DNA from 3 places in the Paraburkholderia atlantica genome. Region 1 is predicted to be linked to each of the others. Evidence: predicted binding sites of a transcription regulator. Region 1 holds the regulator's gene; each other region holds the start of a gene.
What was found. The regulator FNR, encoded in region 1, switches genes on or off when oxygen is low (the NO sensors DNR and NnrR bind a similar motif). The targets are predictions, from matches to a motif close to TTGATNNNNATCAA.
Positions count from the first base shown of each region.

Region 1 (4,852 bases):
AGCCGGCGCCCGACCGAAACCGCGCTGCTCGAGTTCGACGACGATTCCGGCGATGCGTCGACCGCGATTCTCGACGAAGCGCAACGCTGGCACGCGGACCTGATCGTAATGGGTTCGCACGGCATGCGCGGCACGCCGCATCCGTTGCCGGGGCACGTGACGTCGCGCACGCTGCGTGACGCGGCTTGTCCCGTGCTCGTGTGTCCGCGCGATCCGTCGTCGTTGCGGGCGGATGCGGTGCTGCGCGGCGAGTGGCGGGAGCCGTATCTGGGCAGTGCGGGCGGGCCTTTTTATCTGTAGCAGGGGCGCGCCACGCGCGTTGACAAATCCAACCTCAGTGGAGAATCGGCATGTACCAACATATTCTCGTCGCGCTAGACGGCAGTAGCTTCTCGAAACGCGCGCTGAAAGAAGCGGTGAATCTGGCGGCGTTGACGAAGGCCGTCGTGCATCCGGTTTATGTAGTCGACAAGACGCCGATCTTTTCCTATGCCGGCTATTACGACCCGCTCGCGCTAGTCGAAGCATTGCGCCAGGACGGCCACTCGGTGCTGGAGGAAGCCGAGCAGGCCTGCGCCGCCGCCGATGTGCGTTGCGGGCCCGCGATGATCGAGTCGGAGAGTCTGTCCGACGACGTTGCCACGATCGTGCTGCGCCACGGCGAGCAGGTCCACGCCGATCTGCTCGTGCTGGGCACGCATGGGCGGCGCGGCGTGCGGCGCCTCGTGATCGGCAGCGTGGCGGAGCGGGTGCTGCGTTTCTCGACCTGTCCGGTGCTGCTGATGCGCGAGCAAAGCACCGAGGAAGAGCCTGCGGAGTAATCCGTACAGTGGGGCGCGGCAGCGTGTGAGCACTACACCAGCGCGTCGGCCGGTATCTGGATCGAGATCCTGAAACCCTGGCCCGGCGAGCTGGTGAACGACACGTTGCCGCGCAACTGCCGCACCCGTTCGCGAATGCCAAGCAGCCCAAATGAAGATGTTCCCTGCGGCTGATCCAGCGCGGCACCCACGCCGTCATCCTCGATATCGAGCGATACGATCGGGCCCGCGCAGGACATGTCGATGCGTACGCGCCTCGCCTTCGCGTGCCGCGCGACGTTCGTCAACGCCTCCTGAACGATGCGAAACAGCGCCGTCGCCGCGAATTCGCCGCATACCGGTTCGGCCGGTTCGAGATGCACGCTCGAGCGCACGTTGTAGCGCTTCGTGAAGTCTTCGGCCAGCCAGTCGAGCGCAGCGGCGAGTCCGAGGTCGTCGAGCAGCGGGGGCCGCAGATCGGCGGCGATGCGCCGCAGCGAAGCGGCCATCCAGTCGATCTGCTTCTGCAATTCCTGCGTCTGCGCGGCGAGCGGCTCAGTATCGGCTTGCTTATTCAGCTTCGCTTCGAGTAGCGCGACGCTCATTTTCAGCGCGGTCAGCCGTTGGCCGAGATCGTCGTGCAGTTCGCGCGCAATCCGTTTCTGCTCGTTTTCACGGGCGATCTGCACGTGCGTGGATACCTGACTCGCGCGTTCGAGTTCCGCGAGACGCATGCGCTCGGTCATGTCGCGGGTGACCTTGGCGAAGCCGAGCAGCGCACCCGACGCGTCGTGCACGGCGGACACGACCACGTTGGCCCAGAAACGCGAACCGTCGCGACGCACGCGCCACCCCTCGTCCTCGGCGCGGCCTACGGCTGCGGCGGTTTCCAGTTCGCGTGCCGGCTTGCCGGCCGCGATGTCTTCCGGGGTATAGAACTTCGAGAAATGCTGGCCGATGATTTCTTCGGGCGTGTAGCCCTTGATGCGCTGTGCGCCCGGATTCCAGCTGGTTACGCGGCCGGCGGGGTCGAGCATGAAGATCGCGTAGTCCTGCACTGCTTCGACCAACATGAAATAGCGATCCTCGACGGACACGTCCGACTCGGACGCGGCACCGGTGAAGCAGGAAGACTCGCCGCTCGATAGACCCATCGCTCCTCCGGGCGGTCACGCAAGGTCGCATACCGCAACGCACTGAGTTATATCAGTTCAGGAGCGCTTGTTCTACCCGGCATGTCCCGCGAACGAAGGCGAGGCGAGCGTCGCGCCGGCGCTCAAACCCGAGCCAGTCTTTCCGGGTCTTCGATGCGGATCGTTTTGCCGTTCGCCATGACGAGGTGCTCGCGCTGAAACTTCGAGAACATCCGGCTCACCGTTTCGAGCTTCATGCCCAGAAAGCAGCCGATCTCCTCGCGTGTCATGCGCAGATGAAACTCCGCCGAGGAAAAGCCGCGCGCCTTGAAGCGCTTCGACAGGTTCAGCAGGAACGTTGCGACGCGCTGTTCGGCGGTCATCGTGCCGAGCAGCATCATCTGGCTCGATTCGCGCACGATCTCGCCGCTCATCATCTGATAGATGTGATGCTGCATCGGCTTGATCTCGCGACAGATCGCCTCGAGCTGCGCGAACGGAATGATGCACACGACGCTATCTTCGAGCGCGATCGCATCGCAATTCTGCTTGCCCTCGCCGATGCCGTCGAGGCCGAGCGAGTCGCCGGCAATCTGGAAGCCGGTCACGTGCTCGCGGCCGTCGCGATGCATGACGACGGTCTTGAATGAGCCGGCGCGTATCGCGTAGATGCTTTGAAACTCGTCGCCCGCGCGGTACAGCGCATCGCCGCGTTTGATCGAGCGCGTCGAGCAGATCAACGCGTCGAGCCGGCTCAGTTCGTCCGGTGTCAGCTCGGGCGGCATGCAGATCGCGCGCATCGCGCAGGTGGAGCAACGCGTCACGGCGTGGCGTGCCGCCGCGGTGCCCGGCGCGACGTGGATCGGTACGACGTGCGAGGTGCGAGGCGCGTCGTGGCGGGGTTCACGGACTGCGGCAACTTGCATGATCGGCTCCTGGCGGTCAGACCCGATGCGCACGACGCGCATAGGCTATCGCTTCGATGGCACGGCAGGCGAGCTCGAACTCCGAGGTCTTGTCGAAGAAGAAGTCGGCGCCCGCCGCTTCGCACGCGCGGCGAAACGCCGTCGCGACATGATTGGTCAGCACGATGCTGACGATGGACGGCCGCACCCGCGATAGCGCAGCGAGCAGCAACAGGTTGGTCTTGCCGGAGAAGCACGGGTCCAGCACCGCGACATCGGCTCGGCTCGCGACGATGTCGTCGAACGCGTGCTCGACGCCCGCGGACTCGCCGGCGATTTCGATGCCCGGGATCAGCGCGATCAGGCAAGCAAGCCGGCGCCGGACCTCGGTCGCATCGTCGACGAGAAAAACTCTCGATAAGGTGGCTGACGGGGCGGTGTCCATACCGACCAGTATTGGCGACCCGATCCTGGAAATAAATCGGCGGCGCTTTAAGCGGCGCTAGGAGTTCAGGTAGTGGTTGTAGGAGTATTCCTAGTGTGTTGCTGGCGATGTCGGTTTCGTCGAGCGGCGGCCCATTGACCTGCGTCAAGCCGCGCGGCGGCGCGCGCTTCACACTGTCGGTGCACACGCGCGACGGCACCATTTCGGGTCATGCCAGCGCTTTCAGAGGGAGTCCGACATGTATGCACGAATTCTGGTTGCACTCGACGACAGTCCCAGCGCGCAGCGCGCCTTCGCCGAGGCGCTGAAGCTCGCGAAGCTGACGGGCGCCACGCTCGAAGCCTGCTGTGTGGTGGGGCACGGCAAGTGGTCGGACAATGCCGACGTGGCTTTCGAGCCGGAACCGGCGGGCGCGGCACAAGATTTCGCCAGCCGCGCGCTCGATGGCCCCCGCGAGCTGTTGCGCGAGGCGCAGGTGCCCGGCGGCGTGCGGGTGATCGACGCTTACGCCGAAAACGTGTCGGCGGTACTCGCGCGCGTCGCCGACGAAATCGAAGCCGATCTGATCGTGATGGGCACGCACGGCCGCCACGGCGTGCAGCGCTTTCTGCTCGGCAGCGTCGCGGAGTCGCTGGTGCGGTCAACCGACATACCGGTGCTGGTCGTGCGGCATGACGAACAAGGCCACCCGAGGCCCTGAAGCACCGCGTGGCGCAGCGGCCGGTTGCTAGCGGCTCAGGTGAGTCCGCCGTTGGCGCGGGCCGGGGCCGGCTGGACGCTCGCCGCGCCGCTCGCCTGCGCGGGAATCATCAGCACCGGGCAGCTGGCGCGGCGCAGCACGCGCTCGGCGACGCTGCCCAGCATCAGCCGTTGAAACCCGCGGCGGCCGTGCGTGCCCATCACGATCGCGTCGGCGTGCCATTCGCGCGCCGTCTCGACGATGCGATGCGCGACGTCTTCGCCGGCGGTCGCGGCTTCGACGGTGCGAGCCGTGCCCTTGACCCCCCGCGCGGTCATCCGGGCCTGGGCGTCTGCCGCGATCCGCTTGCCTTCCTCGATGAACGCGTCCTCGATGGTGGAAGGATCGAAGCCGGGCGCGTCGTAGGCGATGACGGGCACGTCGATCACGTAGAGCGGCATCAGCTCGGCGTCCGCTTCGGCGGCGAGGGTCAGCGCGGCGTCGAACGCTCGCGAGGCGGTGTCGCTGCCGTCGAGCGCGACGAGTAGGCGGTGAAACATGGCGGACTCCTTAAGCGCGCACTTCAGTGCGACAACAGCACTGGCACGGTCATCGACTCGAGCATCGTGCGTGTCGCTCCGCCCAGCACGACTTCGTGCAGACGCGAATGCGCGTAGGCGCCCATCACGATCAGGTCGCAGCCGAGGTCGGCCGCCTGCGACAGCAGCGCGTCGCCGACCGGCGTGCCGTCCGCGACGCTCAGCTCGCGCACATCGATCTTGACGCCGTGACGCGCGACGGTGAGTGCGATGTCGTCGCCCGCGGCGGTGCCCTGCGGCGGGCGATCGGCCGACGAATGAACCGTCAGCAGCGTCACTTTGGCCGCGTGC
Region 1 is NC_014119.1:586,561-591,412, reverse strand. It holds gene BC1002_RS39180 (universal stress protein) at 1-300, shown strand, start outside; gene BC1002_RS30305 (universal stress protein) at 351-821, shown strand; gene BC1002_RS30300 (PAS domain-containing sensor histidine kinase) at 854-1,954, opposite strand; gene fnr (fumarate/nitrate reduction transcriptional regulator Fnr) at 2,077-2,859, opposite strand; gene BC1002_RS30290 (response regulator) at 2,876-3,283, opposite strand; gene BC1002_RS30285 (universal stress protein) at 3,522-3,983, shown strand; gene BC1002_RS30280 (universal stress protein) at 4,019-4,522, opposite strand; gene BC1002_RS30275 (universal stress protein) at 4,546-4,852, opposite strand, start outside.

Region 2 (4,852 bases), on a different replicon from region 1:
ATCCCCGGCGCGCGCATCTTGATGATTGTGACAAAGAAGTTCACGCCCGACAACAAGGTGCCGACACCCGATAGCTGGATCACCCATATATAGTAGTCCACTCCAACGCCAGGACTAAATTTCAGCTCGGAAAGCGGTGGATACGCGAGCCAGCCGACCTTCGCGAATTCGCCAGCTACGAGTGACAGATTGATCAACACCGCGCTGACTGCGGTCAACCAGAAGGAAAGCGAGTTCAGGAACGGAAACGCCACGTCGCGCGCGCCGATCTGCAATGGCACGACGAGATTGAAGAAGCCTACCATGAGCGCCATCGCCATGAAGAAGATCATGATGACGCCATGCGCCGTGAAGATCTGGTCGAAGTGATCCGGCGGAAGATAGCCCGGCGAATTGAACGCGACGGCCTGTTGGAGGCGCATCATTACGGCGTCGGCAAAGCCGCGCACCAACATGAGCACGGCCACGATCATGTACATGACGCCGATGCGCTTGTGGTCCACGCTCGTAAGCCACTCGACCCAGAGGTACTTCCACTTACCTTCTAAGGTGATCAGCCAGGACACGCCGAGGACAACAAGCGCCATGAACACCGCCGCCCCCACGATGATGGGCTGATCGAACGGCATGGCGTCTAATGTGAGTTTTCCGAACATGGCTGTTTACCCTTTGGTTACGCACGATGAGACAGTGAAATCCGCGACTTTGCCGTTGTTGTATTTCCCGACGATTTTGTCGAAAAGCTTCCGGTCGACGTTCGAGAAGTACTGCACGGGCGCGTTTGCCTGCGGCTGCGTGACCATTGCGTACCGATCCATCGTAAGCTGGGTCGATGAAGCTTTTACCGTCTCAACCCACGCATCGAAGCCCTGCTGGCTCGTAGCCACCGTACGGAACTTCATGTCGGAGAAGCCTTTGCCGCTGTAATTCGACGAGAAGCCCGTGAAGTCGCCCGCTTCGTCGGCGATCAGGTGCAACCGGGTTTGCATGCCGGCCATCGCGTAGACTTGAGTGCCAAGTTGCGGGATGAAGAATGAGTTCATCACCGAGTCCGAAGTGATGCGAAAATTGACCGGCGTGCTCACAGGCACCGCCAATTCGTTCACTGTAGCGATGCCGAGGTCAGGATAGATAAAGAGCCATCTCCAGTCGACCGCGACGACTTCGACGTTGATGGGCTTCACGTCTGATTCCAGTGGTTTATAAGGGTCGAGCTCATGCGTGGTACGCCACGTAAGGATGGCGAGGAACAGAATGATGGCAGCGGGTATGGTCCAAACCACCACTTCAACCGCCGTTGAGTGAACCCAGGTCGGGACGTAGCGTGCGCTGCGGTTCGACGCGCGGTAGCGCCACGCGAAGGCAAGCGTGAGGATAATAACGGGCACTACGATCAGCACCATGGCCCATGTCGCCGAGGCGATGAGTGATCTCTCCGCCGTGCCTACGCTACCCTTGGGACTCAGCACGAGAAAGTTGGGTCTGCACCCAGCAAGAGAAAAAAACAGCCAACCACCGACGGGGATTAACCACTCTTTAAGAGCTTTCCTGTCTGTCATGCCCATCTTCTCCCAAGTTGCCACTGTACCAGGAGCGAAGAGAGCCGTTCATTGAACGGTCTGTCGCTTGAGATTCGCAACGTCTAGAACTTCACCCCGACGCCAATACCAATGACCAGCGGATCGACATGCAAGGTGCCAATTGACGAGCCGCCAAGCGATGCGTCAGTCTTCACCCATATCTTCTTGATGTCGGCGTTAACGAATAGACTCTTTGATGCCTGCACGTCAATTCCGACCTGCAGTGCAGGACCAACGCTGTGATTCTTTATAGAGACGGGTACACCTCCCGCTTGCATTCCGTTGTTGTAGAAGAGCGTGTAGTTGAGTCCGGCACCAACGTACGGTCGAACACGTCCCGCATGATTAAAATGATATTGCAATAACAATGTCGGTGGCAGCACGTTGACGCCACCAAGCTCGCCGAGATTCGAAGTCAGGTGATGACGTGAGGTACCAAGAATCAACTCGACGCCGATGCTGTCCCGTACCATATAAGTGAAATCGACCTCTGGCACCAGCGCGTTTCTTACGCCGACATCGAGCGCGGAAAGCGTGTCAGTCCTGCGAACTTGCGGCTCAATGCTTATCGCGCGGAGGCGTACCAACCAATCACCTGCGTAGTTTCCGACGACTGCGCTGTCAGCGGCGTTAGCTGCGTGCGGTCCCAATGGTGACATAAGGAGTAGTGCAGCAGCCACATTGCGGAGTTGCTTTGTCATTGTCGTTACCTTTATCCATTAACCTTCTGCACTGTGCACGAATTTGTGGCCGATAGCGTTGATCGCAATCAACTGATGTTTCACGCAGTGCTTGTGTGCCTTACCGCGTCGCAGACCATCTAAATCCCTGCACGTCTCCGCCCTCTCTCCGAGTTGCGCAATGCATCCCGAAATGCTTTGCAGCCGATCGTGGGATCGGCGATCTGCCGTGTAGCTCTCCGTGAAACTAAGTAGCGTTATGAATAGCAAAATGCAGCGCGGAGAAGTCGATCTCCGTCTGCTGGTCGATCAACCGCCGACGCTTCGCGAAAGGTCCGGCGCAATCGTCCCGCTGCTCCAAATTGTCGATTCTTGCCTTCACGCTTCGGTATTAAGGATGCTATTGAAACAGCAGCGCAGACGAAGCCAGCGATGTCGAGCAACTAGGGAGACCCAATATCCATGCTTTCCGGAGGATTGAACCGCCCACCTTTGAGCACTCAACACTGAGCCTATCCCCGAACGGGCTCCATCTCTCACCGGATGATGTCATAGCTGTAGTCGGTCTTCGAGATGTCAATCGTACTTGCATCGAGTGTCTCGAAGAATTCATCCAGCAGCGCTAACAGAACGCGTAATGCCCCCGCATACCCCCACGTCGGATAGCGGTGGTAATGGTGACGGTCGAAAATCGGAAACACGAGTCGGACGAGCGGCGTACCAGTGTCGCGCTCCAAGTACTTTCCGTGTGTATTGCCGATGAGGAAATCCACTGGTTCCGTAAATAGCAGCGAACGCAAGTGCCATAGATCGCGCTTTGGATAAACCTTGCATCCTTCACCGTATGGCGACGCGTCCAGCAATGCCCGAACCTTTTCCGCCCATGCGTCGTTACCGTTCGTCGAGAGCACGTGCACTGGCTCCGCACCCAACTCGAGCAGGAAGTTCGTGTAGCCGAGCATCTGATCTGGATCGCCGTAGAGCGCATAGCGCTTGCCGTGCAGACTCGCCTGACTGTCTGCCATCGCATCAACTAGTTGCCCACGCTCCTTTTCAAGTTCAGCCGGAATTGGTTTTCCCGTAACCCGCGAAATCTCCATGAGGAAATGATCTGTACCAGAGACGCCGACAGGCGCATTCAGTGACACGACTTCGTGACCATGATCGGCGAGGAACTTGCTGGTCTTCTCACAGCAATACTCCTGGAAGACGAACGTTGCTTTGGCGTTCAGCGCACGCTCGACTTCCTCTTTCGTAGTCCCGCCCTCGTACATCCGAAATTCGCCATCGGTCGGCGTGTTCCATGTTCCCGATGGATCGCAAATAATATTCACGCTTACGCCAAATAAATCGAAGATGCGCCGAATCTCCTTCATGTTTCCGACCACGAAGCCGTCGAATCCTCCGATAAAGTTTACGCTTTCGTCCGGCACTCGCAAGAGTGGTGCAGTAGTGCCCGCCTTGCCATCCCAAAAGTATTTGAGGATGCCCAAGAGCGCATTGTCGTAGCCAGTCACGTGGCTGCCGACAAAAGCGGGTGTATGTGCGAACGGCACGTCGTAATCTTGTGGCACGCTGCCCTTCTGCTTGCTATTCTTGATGAACGCGTCGAGATCGTCGCCAATCACCTCCGCCATGCAGGTCGTGGAGACGGCGATCATGTCGGGCTTGTAGAGATTGTACGCATTTGCAAGACCGTCGATCATGTTGTTCAGACCACCGAAAACGGCCGCGTCCTCCGTCATGGACGAACTGACGCATGACGTTGGCTCTTTGAAATGTCGCGAAAAATGCGAACGGTAATAGGCCACGCAGCCCTGCGAGCCGTGCACGAAAGGCAATGTCTTATGAAATCCGTTCGCCACGAACACGGCACCAAGAGGTTGACACGCCTTGGCTGGATTTATGGTCAGTGACTCTCGGGCGAAGTTCTTCAGTTTATAATCTTCTGTCTTTGTCCATTCGGCGACCTGATTTATCGCCTCGTCGGAATGGTTGAACTCGAAGTTATCTTTCTTATTGCGAAGGAGCTCCTGATACTCCGGCTCGCGAAATAGCAGTTCGTGATCGAGAATTTTGTCGCTTGATTGGGGCATGATTCACTCCTGTATTGGTGTTCTATGCAACCGGCAGTCGGCAGGGCCATGCCGCTACCAGCCCGCAGCGCTCACGCCGCCTTTTTCCACGGTGCCTTCGACAGGCTCCAGACTGGACTCGAGATCGCCATGTCCATGTCCCGCGCGAAGATTGCGAAGCCGTCGTAGCCATGATATGGGCCAGAATAATCCCAGCTGTGCATCTGGCGGAACGGGACGCCCATCTTCTGAAAGACGTATTTTTCCTTGATGCCGGAGCCGACGAGGTCTGGTCGCGTATGTTCGACGAACCTCTCGAATTCGTAGCCAGTCACGTCGTCGTAAATCAGAGTGCCGTCTTTTATGTGATGCGTTGTGCGCTGGTAGTCGTCGTTGTGAGCAAATTCGTAGCCGGTACCGACAACTTCCATCCCAAGGTCCTCGTACGCGCCTATCACGTGGCGCGGGCGAAGGCCACCTACAAACAGCATCACTTTTTTCCCCTGAAGCCGCGGCA
Region 2 is NC_014120.1:163,892-168,743, reverse strand. It holds gene cyoB (cytochrome o ubiquinol oxidase subunit I) at 1-656, opposite strand, end outside; gene cyoA (ubiquinol oxidase subunit II) at 663-1,559, opposite strand; gene BC1002_RS34060 (OmpW/AlkL family protein) at 1,643-2,281, opposite strand; gene nifK (nitrogenase molybdenum-iron protein subunit beta) at 2,797-4,356, opposite strand; gene nifD (nitrogenase molybdenum-iron protein alpha chain) at 4,428-4,852, opposite strand, start outside.
Region 2: the regulator FNR is predicted to act here: its motif matches at 2,340-2,353, upstream of BC1002_RS34060 (OmpW/AlkL family protein).

Region 3 (4,852 bases), 160 kb from region 1:
CCCTCTTGCACCGCGACCGTTTCGGCGAGCAGATTGTGCATCTCCACCACTTCGACGCCACGGTCGCGCATCTTCGTGACGAAGTCGAAGTGGTCGCGCTTCGCGTTCTCGACCCACAGCACGTCGTCGAACAGCAGTTCATCGCAATTGCTCGGGGTAAGACGCTGATGCGCGAGCCCCGGTGCGCAGACCATCACTTTGCGCAGCTGCCCGACTTCCGAGTAGACACCCAAACCACCCGCTTTCGCGTCCGTGTTCGCCATGATGACCTCCTGAATATCAGTGGTGACCCGCTCTGTTCAATCTGATGTCGTTAGATTGTGATCCTTCCGGTTACGAGGGCGTAGACGCCGATGATCGCGCCAATGACGATGACGGTAAAGATGAACCAGTCGGAAGTGATGAAAACGTTCTTGCTCTGCTCTCGTCGTGCCCAAAAGTAAAGCGCTGTGCCGGGCGCGTACAGCACTGCGGCAAGCAGAATGAATTTCAGGCCGCCCGCAAAGATCATGAATGCGGTATAGATCACGGCGATTGCGGCCATGATCAGGTCGCGCCGGCGCTCGTCGGCGCGCAGGTCGTAACCGTCGCCGCGATTCGCGTTCATGCATCCGAACACCGCGACGAGCAGGTACGGAATCAACGACATCGCGCTCGTCAGATTCAACATCAACGCGAATGCATCGCGCGAGAAGTACGTGCTGATGACGAGCAGCTGCACCACGATGTTGGTCAACCACAATGCATTAGCCGGCGTCTTGTTGACGTTTTCCTTGCCGAAGATCGCAGGCATGTCTTCGGTCCTCGCCGCCGAGAACAACACTTCGGCGCAGATCAACGACCAGGCCAGATAAGCGCCAAGCACCGAAATCAGCAGACCTATGCTGACGAAAACGGCACCCCAGTGACCGACCACCGCTTCGAGCACCGCAGACATCGACGGCTGCCGCATCGCCGCAATGTCCACGCGCTCGAGCACCGCATAAGGCAGCATCGTCACGAGCACCATCAGTGACGTTACGACGACGAATCCGAGTATCGTCGAATGCCCGACGTCCGAGCGCTTCTTTGCATAACGGGAATAAACGCTCGCCCCTTCGATACCGATGAACACGAACACCGTGACCAGCATGGTGGCCCGGACCTGCTCGAAGATATTGCCTTCGAGACCGCCGCCGTAAAGGTTGGCCTGGAACAGGTCCATTCGAAAGCCGAACAACAGGATCAGGATGAACACCAGAATCGGGATGATCTTGGCGACCGTGACGATACCGTTGATGAAGGCCGCCTGCTGCACGCCCTTCAGGATCATGTAATGAAATAGCCAGATGCCGATCGATGCAACGACGATCGCGACGACCGTATTACCGTCGCCAAATACGGGAAAGAATGCGCCGAGTGTCGACTTGATCAGCACCCAGTAAGAAACATTGCCGATACAACTGCTGATCCAGTAGCCAAATGCGGAGAGAAAGCCCGGGTAGTCGCCAAAGCCCGCTTTCGCATACGCAAACACGCCGGCGTCCAGTTCGGGCTTTCGTTCGGCCAGCGTCTGAAATACGCGCGCCAGCATAAACATGCCCGTGCCCGCAATCAGCCACGCAATCAGGGCGCCCAACGGACCCGTGGCATCGGCAAAGGTACGCGGTAGGGAAAATATTCCGGCTCCGACCATGCCGCCCACGACCATTCCGGTGAGTTGCATTTTTGACAGCTTCTGTGGAGTGGACGCCATTCCGATTCCTTTTTAGTTACCTTTTTAACAAGGATCTGTAATCAGATTCGAACGAAACGTGTCTCTCGGCCAATCTTGCTGTTGATCAGCCGCGTTACTCTGCAACCACCACACGAAAAGAATGGTCTGTCCGTTGACGTTTGTCAATTTATCGCCGCGAGCATCGATAAGTCGCATTCACTGTCGATGATTTAACAATGATGCGACGTATCGCATCATCAACGCGGTTTTCTCAAAATGATGGGGAATCGCTGAAGCGAGCTGAAAATATGGTCGCTCAGAACTACTGATATGCAGCTGAGCGACAGCTCGAAATGACGCGCGAAAGTCATCGATGGTCCAAGCCTGATGACGATTTCGCAGTGGCGGGCTTGGGGTCCAACTATGACTCGCGCAACTTCCTCAACGTCAGCCGCGCTTCGAGACCGCCGCCAACGCGGTTGTGCAGCGTGAGCGTCGCGTCCATCGCGAGCGCGAGTTGCCGCGCGATCGCGAGCCCCAGCCCCGTGCCGCCCGTTTGACGATTGCGCGACCCTTCGAGTCGCACGAACGGCTCGAACACCGTCTCCAGCGACTCGGCGGGAATGCCGGGACCGCGATCGAGCACCGACACGGTAGCCTCGCCATCGTGCAACGCGCCGATATCGATCTGCGCGGCGCCGGCGTACCTCAGTGCGTTATCGACCAGATTGCCGACGATGCGCTTCAACGCCTGCGGACGCATCGTCAGCGACTGGCCGAACTGGCCTTGCAGCGACACTTGCTGACCGGCGTCGACGTAATCGCAGACGAGGCTATCGAACAGCGCGTCGGGATCGATGCGTCGCGGCACCTCGGTCGTGCCATGCATCGTGCGCGCGTACGTGACCCCTTCCTTGACCAGCGCCTCCATTTCCTGCAGATCCTGGCGCAGCTTCGCGGCCTCACTGTCGTCGTCCAGCGTGTCGACGCGCAGGCGCATGCGCGTGATCGGGGTTTGCAAGTCGTGCGAAATCGCCGCGAGAATCTGCATGCGCTCGGTCATGTACGTGGCGATCCGATCCTGCATCGCGTTGAACGCGCGCGCGGCGCGCGCCACTTCGGACGGACCGGCTTCAGGCAGGCGCTCGGCCTTCAGGTCGGGGCCAAGCGTGTCGGCCGCGACTGCGAGTTGATTGAGCGGGCGCGTCGCGAGCCGCACCGCCAGCCAGCAGCAAGCGGCGAGCACGAGCAGCTGCAGCGTCAGCACGAGCGGCAGCCAGCGCGACAACGGCGCGCCGGGCATCGGCCGCAGGTCGATGGTGAGCGGCGTGCCGTCGCTCAGTTTCAGGTGCACCTGCAGACGCTCATGATCGCCGGGCACCGCGTTGACGGTCAGCGGGTAACGCGTGCCGATGCCGTCGCCGATCGATTGCGCGACGCGCGCCGACAGGCTCGCGTCGACCGGAGTGCCGGACACCCCCGGGCCGAGCACGAACTCATAGCTGCGCCGCGCGAGCCGCGGCAGCCACTGGGCGCGCTCGTCGGGCGGCAGATGATCGAGCAGCGCGACCGAGCTCGCCACTTCGCGCTCGATGTAGCCCATCATGATGCCGGTCATCGTCTGGTCGCGCTCGGTCATCGTGAGCCAGAACGACAGCGCTTGCGCGAGCGCGAGTCCAATGAACAGAATCACCGCGAGCCGCGCGAACAGCGTGCGCGGCCAATGCGGCCAGCGCAGCAACGACGGTGAGGCAGAAGCGTTCATTGCGGATCTCCGATCGCAGTCACGACCGCCGAAAACACATAGCCCTCGCTGCGCAGCGTCTTGATGTAGCGCGGCTCGCGTGCGCCGTCGCGCAGGCGTTGCCGCAGGCGGCTCACCATCAGATCGATCGAGCGGTCGAACGGATCGGCCTGGCGTCCTTGGGTCAGGTTCAGCAGCTGGTCGCGCGTGAGCACGCGCTGCGGGTGATCGAGAAACACGCGCAACAGACGATACTCCGCGCCGCTCAGCGCCACTTCGGTGCCGTCCGCGTCGAGCAGATGGCGTGCGGTCGTGTCGAGTCGCCAGTCGCCGAAGCACAGCATCGGCGCCGACTCCGTCACCTCCATACCGGGCGGCAGCATGCGCGCGCGGCGCAGCACCGAGCGGATTCGCGCGAGCAGCTCGCGCGCGGCGAACGGTTTGGTCAGGTAATCGTCGGCGCCCATTTCGAGGCCGACGATCCGGTCCGCTTCCTCGCTGCGGGCCGTCAGCATCAGGATCGGCACCGCGCGGAACTTGCCCGCGCGCAACTCACGGCAAAGCACGAGGCCGTCTTCGCCGGGCAGCATCAGGTCGAGCACGATCAGGTCGGGCGCGCCGTTCTCGAGCGTCGCGCGCATCTGGCGGCCATTGGCCGCGAGCGAGACGCGCACGCCGTTTTTCTCGAGGTATCCCGCGAGCAGTTCGCGGATACCGCGATCGTCATCGACGATCAGTACGTGGTCGGAGGTTTCCATTGACGGATTATCTGCCGCGGCGTTTGAGTTGCACGCCTCTCGATTGGATCAATGAACACTGCAACGGATGCGCGAGTTCGGCCGCGAAACCACCCGCGATGAACACGGCGATGGCAAACAGGCGTTTCATGCGTCCTCCAGCACGGAAAGACTCGCGCCGTCGGCCACGCTGGCTTCGAGCGCATAAGGATCGACCCCGTCCAGGCAGCCAATATTGACGCGCCATTGCTGCGGATCCTTGCGCGTCTGATGAAAAGGATAGATGCCGCAATGCTTGCAGAAGTAGTGTTTCGCGACCTTCGTGTTGAACTGGTACAGCGTGAGCGAATCCTCGCCGCTCAGAATCGTCAGTTGACTGGCGGGAAAGAGCGGAGTCATCAGCGCGCCCTTGCGGCGGCACAGGCTGCAGTTGCAGCGCCCGGCCGGAGCGATTTCGGTGCGAACTTCGAACTTGACGGCCCCGCAGTGACACGACCCTTGCAGCAATTCGGCGCTCATGGTGATCTCCGTGATTTGACGATGCCTGCTTTATAGCCTGGTTCATCAGTCGAATTATGTCGTAATGTATCCGGCCGCCGAGACGATACATTACATTGCAATAAGCCGTGGCAATTATCGCGAGGCGAAACAGCGAAGATTAAGCGCGCGAATTGG
Region 3 is NC_014119.1:749,116-753,967, reverse strand. It holds gene BC1002_RS30990 (arginine deiminase) at 1-194, opposite strand, end outside; gene BC1002_RS30985 (basic amino acid/polyamine antiporter) at 314-1,735, opposite strand; gene BC1002_RS30980 (ATP-binding protein) at 2,118-3,461, opposite strand; gene BC1002_RS30975 (response regulator) at 3,458-4,198, opposite strand; gene BC1002_RS39455 (hypothetical protein) at 4,206-4,328, opposite strand; gene BC1002_RS30970 (GFA family protein) at 4,325-4,696, opposite strand.
Region 3: the regulator FNR is predicted to act here: its motif matches at 1,869-1,882, upstream of BC1002_RS30985 (basic amino acid/polyamine antiporter).